Regions from separate parts of the Bradyrhizobium sp. CCBAU 45394 genome, predicted to be linked through region 1. Evidence: riboswitches for the same ligand, from Rfam matches in the RefSeq annotation. Region 1 holds a riboswitch; the other holds the start of a gene.
The links. A riboswitch is a leader RNA that binds a small molecule or an ion and turns the genes downstream of it on or off. The one in region 1 is predicted to bind ZMP and ZTP.
Positions count from the first base shown of each region.

Region 2: linked by a shared signal. The riboswitch ahead of glyA (serine hydroxymethyltransferase) and the one ahead of purH (bifunctional phosphoribosylaminoimidazolecarboxamide formyltransferase/IMP cyclohydrolase) in region 1 are both predicted to bind ZMP and ZTP.

Region 1 covers NZ_LBIX01000171.1:285,054-289,381, forward strand. The annotation lists gene WN73_RS29315 (MFS transporter) at 1-438, shown strand, start outside; gene purH (bifunctional phosphoribosylaminoimidazolecarboxamide formyltransferase/IMP cyclohydrolase) at 567-2,159, opposite strand; ZMP/ZTP riboswitch at 2,185-2,267, opposite strand; gene WN73_RS29325 (heparinase II/III family protein) at 2,327-4,045, opposite strand; gene WN73_RS29330 (RsmB/NOP family class I SAM-dependent RNA methyltransferase) at 4,205-4,328, opposite strand, start outside.
Region 2 covers NZ_LBIX01000155.1:62,727-67,054, reverse strand. The annotation lists gene WN73_RS17240 (xanthine dehydrogenase family protein molybdopterin-binding subunit) at 1-1,464, shown strand, start outside; gene WN73_RS17235 (cytochrome c) at 1,590-2,039, shown strand; ZMP/ZTP riboswitch at 2,234-2,319, shown strand; partial or broken gene glyA (serine hydroxymethyltransferase) at 2,354-3,642, shown strand; gene WN73_RS17225 (cystathionine gamma-synthase family protein) at 3,791-4,328, shown strand, end outside.

The sequences.
Region 1 (4,328 bases):
GGCGGCAAGCTGGACGATCATCTCGGGCCGAAGCGCGTCATCGCCGGCAGCATGCTGATTCTGCTGCTGTCGGTGGCGGCGATCCTTCTGGTCGACAAGGACAGCGTGCTGTTCGTCAAGGTCGCGGCCCCCCAGCCGGGCGCGCCCCTGTTCTCGAGCGCGGCCGAACGCGCCTATCTCGTGCTGGGCTGCCTGATCGGCGCCGCCGGCGGTCCGCTTCAGGCTGCCTCGCGCACGTTGCTGATCCGCCTCGCGCCAAAGGATCGCATCGCGCAGTATTTCGGCCTGTTCGCGCTGACCGGGAAAGTGACGTCCTTCATCGGCCCACTGCTGATCGGCATGATCACGGCGGTGACGGCCAGCCAGAAGGCCGGCATGGCCGTGCTGGTGGTGTTCTTCGTCGCGGGACTGGGGCTGTTGATGCGGGTGCGGGAGTAGCTTCCCGCCGTCATTCCGGGGCATCGCGGAGCGATGAACCCGGAATCCAGAAGTTGTCGCGCGAGATTCTCAGGTGCGCAATTGCGCACCAGAGTTCGCGCTGCGCGCGCCCCGGAATGACGGCGAAATCAGTGCCTGAAATGCCGCGTTCCCGTGAACACCATGGCGATGCCGTGCTCGTCGGCGGCCTTGATCACCTCGTCGTCGCGCATGGAGCCGCCGGGCTGCACAACGGCGGTAGCGCCGGCCTCGATGCAGGCGAGCATGCCGTCGGCGAACGGGAAGAACGCATCCGAGGCCACCACCGAGCCCTTGGTGAGCGGCTCGGCGAGCTTCAGCTCAGCCGCCGCATCCTGCGCCTTGCGCGCCGCGATGCGGGCTGAATCGACCCGGCTCATCTGGCCCGCGCCGATGCCGACGGTAGCGAGATCCTTGGCGTAGATGATGGTGTTTGACTTGACGTGCTTGGCCACCCGGAACGCGAACTTGAGGTCGCGCATCTCGGCGTCCGTGGGCGCACGCTTGGTCACCACCTTGAACGTCATGTCGTCGACCACGGCGTTGTCGCGGCTCTGCACGAGCAGGCCGCCGGCCACCGTCTTGGCGGTGAGGCCCGGCGCGCGCGGATCGGGCAGGCTGCCCGCGAGCAACAGGCGGAGGTTCTTGCGCGCGCCGATGATCGAGATCGCTTCCTCGCTCGCGTCGGGCGCGATGATCACCTCGGTGAAGATCTTCGTGATCTCGCGCGCGGTGTCGGCGTCGAGCGCGCGGTTCATCGCGATGATGCCGCCGAACGCCGAGGTCGAATCGCAGGCGAGCGCCTTGCGATAGGCGCTGACGAGGTCGGAGCCCTCAGCGACGCCGCAGGGATTGGCGTGCTTGACGATGACGCAGGCCGCGGTGCGCTTGGCGTCGAACTCGCCGATGCACTCATAGGCCGCATCGGTGTCGTTGATGTTGTTGTAGGAGAGCTCCTTGCCCTGCAGCTGCCGTGCGGTCGAGACGCCCGGGCGCTTGTCGGGAGTCGCATAGAATGCCGCGGTCTGGTGCGGGTTCTCGCCGTAGCGCAGCGACTGGATCAATTTGCCGCCGAAGGCGCGGAAATCAGGTGCGTCGATCTCGAGCTGCCGGTTGAACCAGTTCGAGATCGCGGCGTCGTAGGCCGCGGTCCGCGCATAGGCCTTCGCGGCAAGCCGCCGGCGCAGCTTCAGCGTGGTTGCGCCCTTGTTGGCGGCGAGCTCGTCGAGCACCGCCTTGTAGTCCTCGGCCTCGACCACCACGGCGACGTCGTCATGGTTCTTGGCCGCGGCGCGGATCATCGCGGGGCCGCCGATGTCGATGTTTTCGATGCAATCCTCGAAGCCGGCGCCTTTGTCGACGGTCGCCTCGAACGGATAGAGATTGACGACGAGCAGATCGATCGGCGCGATGCCGTGCGCCTTCATCGCATCCGCATGGTCCTTGTTGTCGCGGATCGCGAGCAGGCCGCCATGCACCTTCGGATGCAGCGTCTTGACGCGGCCGTCCATCATCTCGGGGAAGCCGGTCAGCTCGGAAACGTCCTTCACCTTGAGGCCGGCCGCGGCGATCGCCTTGGCGGTGCCGCCGGTCGAAACCAGTTCGACGTCATGGGCGGCAAGCGCCTTGGCGAATTCGATCAGGCCGGTCTTGTCGGAGACGGAAAGCAGGGCACGGGTGACGCGGCGGGGATGGTCAGTCATGAGCAAGATCCTCTGTCTTAAGGAGTGTCTATGCCCAGGCGCGCGGCGTCTTAAGTCCCGCGCTTCCCGATGGTGCTCCATCCAAGGTCGCCAGTCGCGCGAGCGAGCGCTCGATAGCAGCTTTCGGCCGTTTTCACAACGATGAGATGGGGCCGAATCGTGCGCATTTACAGCGGAAGTTCCGGCTCGCGGCGGGCGTTGCGGCGGGCATTGGTGACAGCGGGCGAAGCGGTGGAGCGGACAAAGCTCCAGCGGAGCGAGGGCGCCTGGCGGGCATCCTGCCGGACCACGATCTGCGCGGTGCGGCGCGGGCCGTCATTGCCGGCCAGGAACACGCTGTCCTCGAGATCGACCTTGTCGTCGAGCGCCTCGAAGGTCCAGACGTCGCGGTTCGGCAGCACCAGCATGACGCCGCGGGCATCCGACAGCCGGCTCGCCTTCACCGCCGGATGCAGATGGAAGCGGACCGCGAAATCGGCATCCGCGCCCTTGAAACGTCCGCCTTGCGGCGGCGACAGCGTGTCCTCGCCGTCGATGCGCGCGCCGTCATTGGCGATCATCAGGACGCGGCGATGGATCGCGCCGAATTTGGCGAGATAGCCGTCATGCGACGTCGTGAGCAGCGTGCCGTTCTGAACGACCTCGCGATAGCTCTCGACCTCGATCGGGCCGCTGGTGACAGGCGAGCCATGCAACAGCCGCTTCATCGCCGACATCTCCACGAACTGGCATGAAGAGGTGTCGTGATAGGTCAGCGTCGAATGCGCCGCCGTGCTGCGCGCGAACGGCCGCCAATTGTCGCGGCCCGTGGTCGGCATCCCGCAATTGGTGACGATGCGGCTGATGCCGGAGGACAATTCGAACGACAGGCAGCCGGCATGGGCGTCGTGGCTGACGCCGGCCGGCGGCGGCGGGCCGGTGTCGATGATCAGTGTGGTCTGGCCGGCATCGAGGCGCTGGAAGCCGGTATGCGGCATGTTCGCCATCGGCGCGCCGTGGGTGTCGTCATAGGCGAGCAGCGTGGCGAGCAGGTCCGAGGGCGTTGCGCTCATGCCGTTGAACAGCGCGAAATTGCCGTCGCCGTGCCGGAAGAAGCGCAGCATCGGCATCATGCGGTCGATCGCGTTAAGCAGCGCCGGCGGCGGCGCGATGTTGCGCGCGGCAAAGGTCTGCCGCAGCGGCAAGAGGTCGATCAGGAGCTCGATCAGCGCGCCCGGATTGCGGGAGATGTGTCCGCCGTCGGGCAGGATCTGCCGCTGCAACTCGTCCGAAAGTTTTTTCGAGGCGCTGCGGATATGGCGCGCCTGGTTGGCGAGGCAGAGTGTCGTGTAGCACAGCGCGATCAGCACCTGGAGCTTCGGCACCCCGTCCGGGATGTTGACCATGGTGTAGCGCAGGAAGCGGATCTCGCGGGCCAGCGCGCGCAGATAGCGGCGGTAGAATTTGTTGTCGGTGTCGTTGAGCACCAGGGGCGCCTGCGACAGCAGCGAGATCACGCGCCGCGCGAGCACGTCGGCGCGCCGCGCGACGGGGCGGCGCTTGTTGGCGGGGTTGGCGATCCAGTCCTCGACCAGTGCGCGCGCATTGGCGCGCGTCAGTGCGGTGTCGGCGGCGCGCAGATGGCGCAGCCAGCCGAAGCCGAGCAGCGCAACCTCCCAATCCTCCGACGGAGGCTCGAGATCGAAGATCGAGCGGCCGTGGCAATTGACGATCTTGCCGGCGAAGACGAAGCGGCCGGCATAGATCTCGGCGGCGCGGGTCGCGTCCGCGGTGCGCAGATCATGCGGCGCGATGATCAGGCGGTCGGTGCGGCCGGGCCAGACCCGTGACAGCGCAACGGAGCCGCCGCTCGCGCGCGCGAGCATGTTCCGCGCGAAGCGGTTCATCACCAGCGTCGAGATACGTCTGCGTTGAGCGACCGACACGCCTTGCCTTGAAGGGGGAGAGGAGGATTCCGACGAATCCTTATTAATCCCAAAATCGACCGTCTGACACCACCTTGAACGGTGGGAATCAACGCCGAGGTTGCAAAAACCAGTGCAAAATCAGGATTTAACGAGCCGGGCTGCAAAGAATCCGTCGAGCCCGCCGAGCTTGGGATCGGCGTTCGGCAGATGGCTGGGCAGGGTGCGCAGGTCGCCCTCGGCAGTGATGATCTCGGAGAGCCCT
Region 2 (4,328 bases), on a different contig from region 1:
CGCTCCGAGCATTTCATGGGCGACGCGCAGGGCCGCGACAACGTCACGACCGCGAAGATGGCGCTGACTGAAGACGGCAAGTTCCTCGCGATGGATTGCGACCTGATGGGCGACATGGGCGCGTATCTGTCGACCTTCGGGCCCTATATCCCGCATGGCGGCGCTGGCATGCTGCCGGGCCTCTACGACATCCAGGCCTTCCACTGCCGGGTGCGCACCATCTTCACCCACAGCGTGCCGGTCGATGCCTATCGCGGCGCGGGCCGGCCCGAGGCGGCCTATGTCATCGAGCGCCTCGTGGACGCGTGCGCGCGAAAGCTCGACATGACGCCGGACGCCATCCGCCGCAAGAACTTCATCCAGCCAAAGGCGCTGCCGTACAAGACGGCCACGGGCAAGGTCTATGATTCCGGCGACTTCGCCGCGCATCTGAAGCGCGCCATGGAGATCGCCGAGTGGAAGGAGTTTCCCAAGCGCGCCAAGGCGGCCAAGAAGCAGGGGCTCATTCGCGGCATCGGCCTTGCGAGCTATGTCGAGATTTGCGGCGTGATGGGTGAGGAGACGGCCAATGTCCGCCTCGATCCCAATGGCGACGTCACTGTCCTGATCGGCACGCAGTCGAGCGGACAGGGGCACCAGACCGCCTATGCGCAGATCGTCGCCGAGCAGTTCGGCGTGGCGCCGGAGCGCGTCCACGTCCGTCAGGGCGATACCGACGAGATCGCGACCGGTCTCGGCACCGGCGGCTCGGCTTCGATCCCGTCAGGCGGCGTCAGCGTCGAGCGCGCCACGCGCGAGCTCGGGCAAAAGCTGAAGGAGATCGCGGCGCAGGCGCTGGAAGCCAGCGCCGGCGATCTCGAGATATCGGAGGGCGTGTTGCGCATCGCCGGCACCGATCGTTCGATTTCGTTCGCCGATCTCGCCAAGCGGCCGGGCGCCGATCCGTCGAAGCTGAACGGCAGCGCCACCTTCGCCAGCGCCGACGGCACCTATCCCAACGGCACCCATGTCGCGGAGGTCGAGATCGATCCGGCGACCGGCATCATCAAGATCGTCAACTACGTGATCGTCGACGATTTCGGCAAGACGCTCAACCCGCTGCTGCTCGCCGGGCAGGTGCATGGCGGCGCCATGCAGGGCATCGGCCAGGCCTTGATGGAGCAGGTGGTCTACGGGGCCGGTGACGGCCAGCTGATCACCGCGACCTTCATGGACTACGCGCTGCCGCGGGCGGCTGATGGTCCGGACTTCGTGTTCGAGACCGCCAACGTTCCATGCAAGACCAATCCCATGGGCGTGAAGGGGGCGGGCGAGGCCGGCGCGATCGGCTCCTGTCCGGCCGTCGTCAACGCCATCGTCGACGGGCTCTGGCGCGAGTACAAGATCGACCACATCGACATGCCGGCGACCCCGGAACGGGTGTGGATCGCCATCAGCGAGCACCGTCGCCGTCACAGCCTGTAAGCCACAATCCTGCCGCGCGGGAATAAACGCCCCGCGCGGGGTTCTATCCATGAATGGACCGCGACTCCCGTGAAGCGGGGGGATGGTCCAATCCCAAGGCATTTGCGAGTCGGAGAAACTAACCAATGAAACGGACGATGATTGTCGTGACGACCCTGCTATTGGGCGCGGGCGCCGTGATGGCGCAGCAGGAGGTCGCGGTTCAACAGGATAATCTGATGCGCTCGCAGGCCAAGAGCCTCTATACGGTCATCCTGAAGATGACCAAGGGCGATATCCCCTACGACCAGAAGGCCGCCGACGAGGCGATCGCCAATCTCGAGACCGACGTCGCCAAGATCGCCAAGACCTTCGAGGTCAATCCCAAGCAGGACGTGGTGAACGCGACCTATGGGGCCTCGCCGAAGGTCTGGAAGAACAAGGCCGATTTCGACTCCAAGATCCCGCCGGTGCAGAAGGCGATCGCGCAGGTCAAGGGCAAGATCACCGACGTCGCGAGCCTCAAGGCCGCCTATACCGCGATCAACGATCGTTGCACCGACTGCCACGAGACGTATCGGCTGAAGTTGAAGTAGCCACCTCACTTTTTTCCACGCTCGACCTCGAAGCCCGGATGAGCGCAGCGATATCCGGGAAGGTGACCCCGCATGTTGCTTCGCTCATGCGGCTCCGAGTGTTGTCTCAGCTGGCACGGCCTGCGGAACCGGTAGTTGCTGCAGGTCCGCAGGTCGGCTAAGCTGTGCTTTACGAAGAGTCTCCGTGCTCATTCGTCCTATCGCGCGACTGGCGAGCTAACGTGGAATCGACCACGGTGAAGCGCGAAGGGTTCCGACGCCGATCGCCTGGGCAACCAATCTGCTGGAAAAACAGCGTGTTGAGGAGCCCGAGCATGCCGTCATTTCGCAACGAACTGTCCATCAACGATCAAGAGATCGCCGCCGCCCTTGCGGGGGAAGAGCACCGCCAACAGGACGGCGTCGAGCTGATTCCGTCCGAGAATTACACCTACCCGGAGGTGCTTGAGCTGCTCGGATCGGTCTTCACCAATAAATATTCCGAGGGATATCCGGGACGCAGATACTACGGCGGCCAGCAGTATACGGACGAAATCGAGCGCCTCGCACGCGAGCGGGCTTGCTCGCTTTTTCGTGCCGAGCACGCCAACGTTCAGCCTCTTTCCGGATCACCGATGAATCAGGCCGTCTATCTCGGCCTGTTGGAGCCCGGCGACACCATTCTCGCCATGGACCTGTCCCATGGCGGTCATCTCACCCACGGCGCGCCGGTGTCCCACATGGGGCGTTTGTTCAACTTCATTCGCTACAAGACGGCCCCGTCAAACGGCGGCGCGATAGATTTCGACGAATTGCGCGCGATTGCGCGTGAAGCGCGTCCGAAGATGGTGTTGTGCGGTTACAGCTCCTATCCGCGCGACCTGGACTATGCGGCATTCAAGAGTATTGCCGACGAAGTTGGCGCGCTCACGATGGCTGACGTGAGCCACTATGGCGGATTGGTTGCCGCGAATGTCATGCGCAATCCGCTTGATGCCGGCTTCGACGTCATGACGACGACATCCCACAAGACGCTGCGCGGCCCCCGTGGCGGGATCATCCTATGCCGGAAAGAAAATGCCGGTCGGATCGATGCTTCCGTATTTCCCGGTTTGCAGGGCGGACCTCACATGAACGTCGTGGCCGGGATTGCCGTGACGCTCAAGAAGGCGGCGACCTCGGATTTCCAGGTCTACGCGCGGCAGGTCTTGCGCAACGCGAAGGTTCTTGCCGGCGCGCTGATGGAGCGCGGGATGAAGCTGGTCACGGACGGAACAGACAATCACATGATGGTCGTCGATACGGCAGCGTCCGTCGGACTGGACGGGCGGGCAGCCGAGGATGTGCTTGATGCCATAGCCATCACCACAAACAAGCAAGTGATTCCGGACGATCCGCGCCGCCGCTCAGGCCGAGCGGTATTCGCCTTGGGACACCGGCGGCGACCACGCGTGGCATGGGAGAGCCCGAAATGCGTCGTATCGGCGAGTTCATTGCGGCGGCTCTGCAGGCGAACGGCAACGATGTGGTCGTCGCGCGCCTCAGGTCAGAGTGCGTCGAGATGTGCCGGGCTTTTCCTGTTCCAGGCGTGATGTCCAGAGCTAATTCTGTTGCCAAGACCTGACGGATCGTTGTGAGAGTGGTTATCTTCGGTCGAGCCGCCGCGGCGTTGATTCGACCTGCTGGATGCCGGCGCATCTCGCTCCCGATTGCCTCACGATGTTTGGAGTTCCAACGCGCGGCGCGGATCCTAGTCAACAGCGAGACTGGCCATGGTAAAACCCTTTCCGTCGAAGACCCACATCGGCAACCATATGCTGCATCCGGAAACGCTGATGCTGACCTATGGCTATGATCCGCAGCTGTCGGAAGGCGCCATCAAGCCGCCGGTATTCCTGACCTCGACCTTCGTGTTCAGGACCGCCGAGGACGGGCAGGACTTCTTCGATTTCGTCGCCGGCCGGCGCGAGCCGCCGGAGGGGATGGGCGCGGGCCTGGTCTATTCGCGCTTCAACCACCCCAACAGCGAGATCGTCGAGGACAGGCTCGCGGTCTATGAGCGCACCGAGAGTTGCGCGCTGTTCTCCTCCGGCATGGCGGCCATCGCAACCACGATCCTCGCCTTCGTGCGCCCCGGCGACGTCATCCTGCACTCCCAGCCGCTCTATGGCGGGACGGAAACCCTGCTGACCAACACGCTTGCGCGCCTGTCGATCGGCGCCGTCGGCTTTGCCGACGGCATCGACGAGGCGGCGGTCAAGCAGGCCTCGGAGGAGGCGATGGGCAAGGGCCGGGTTTCGATGATCCTGA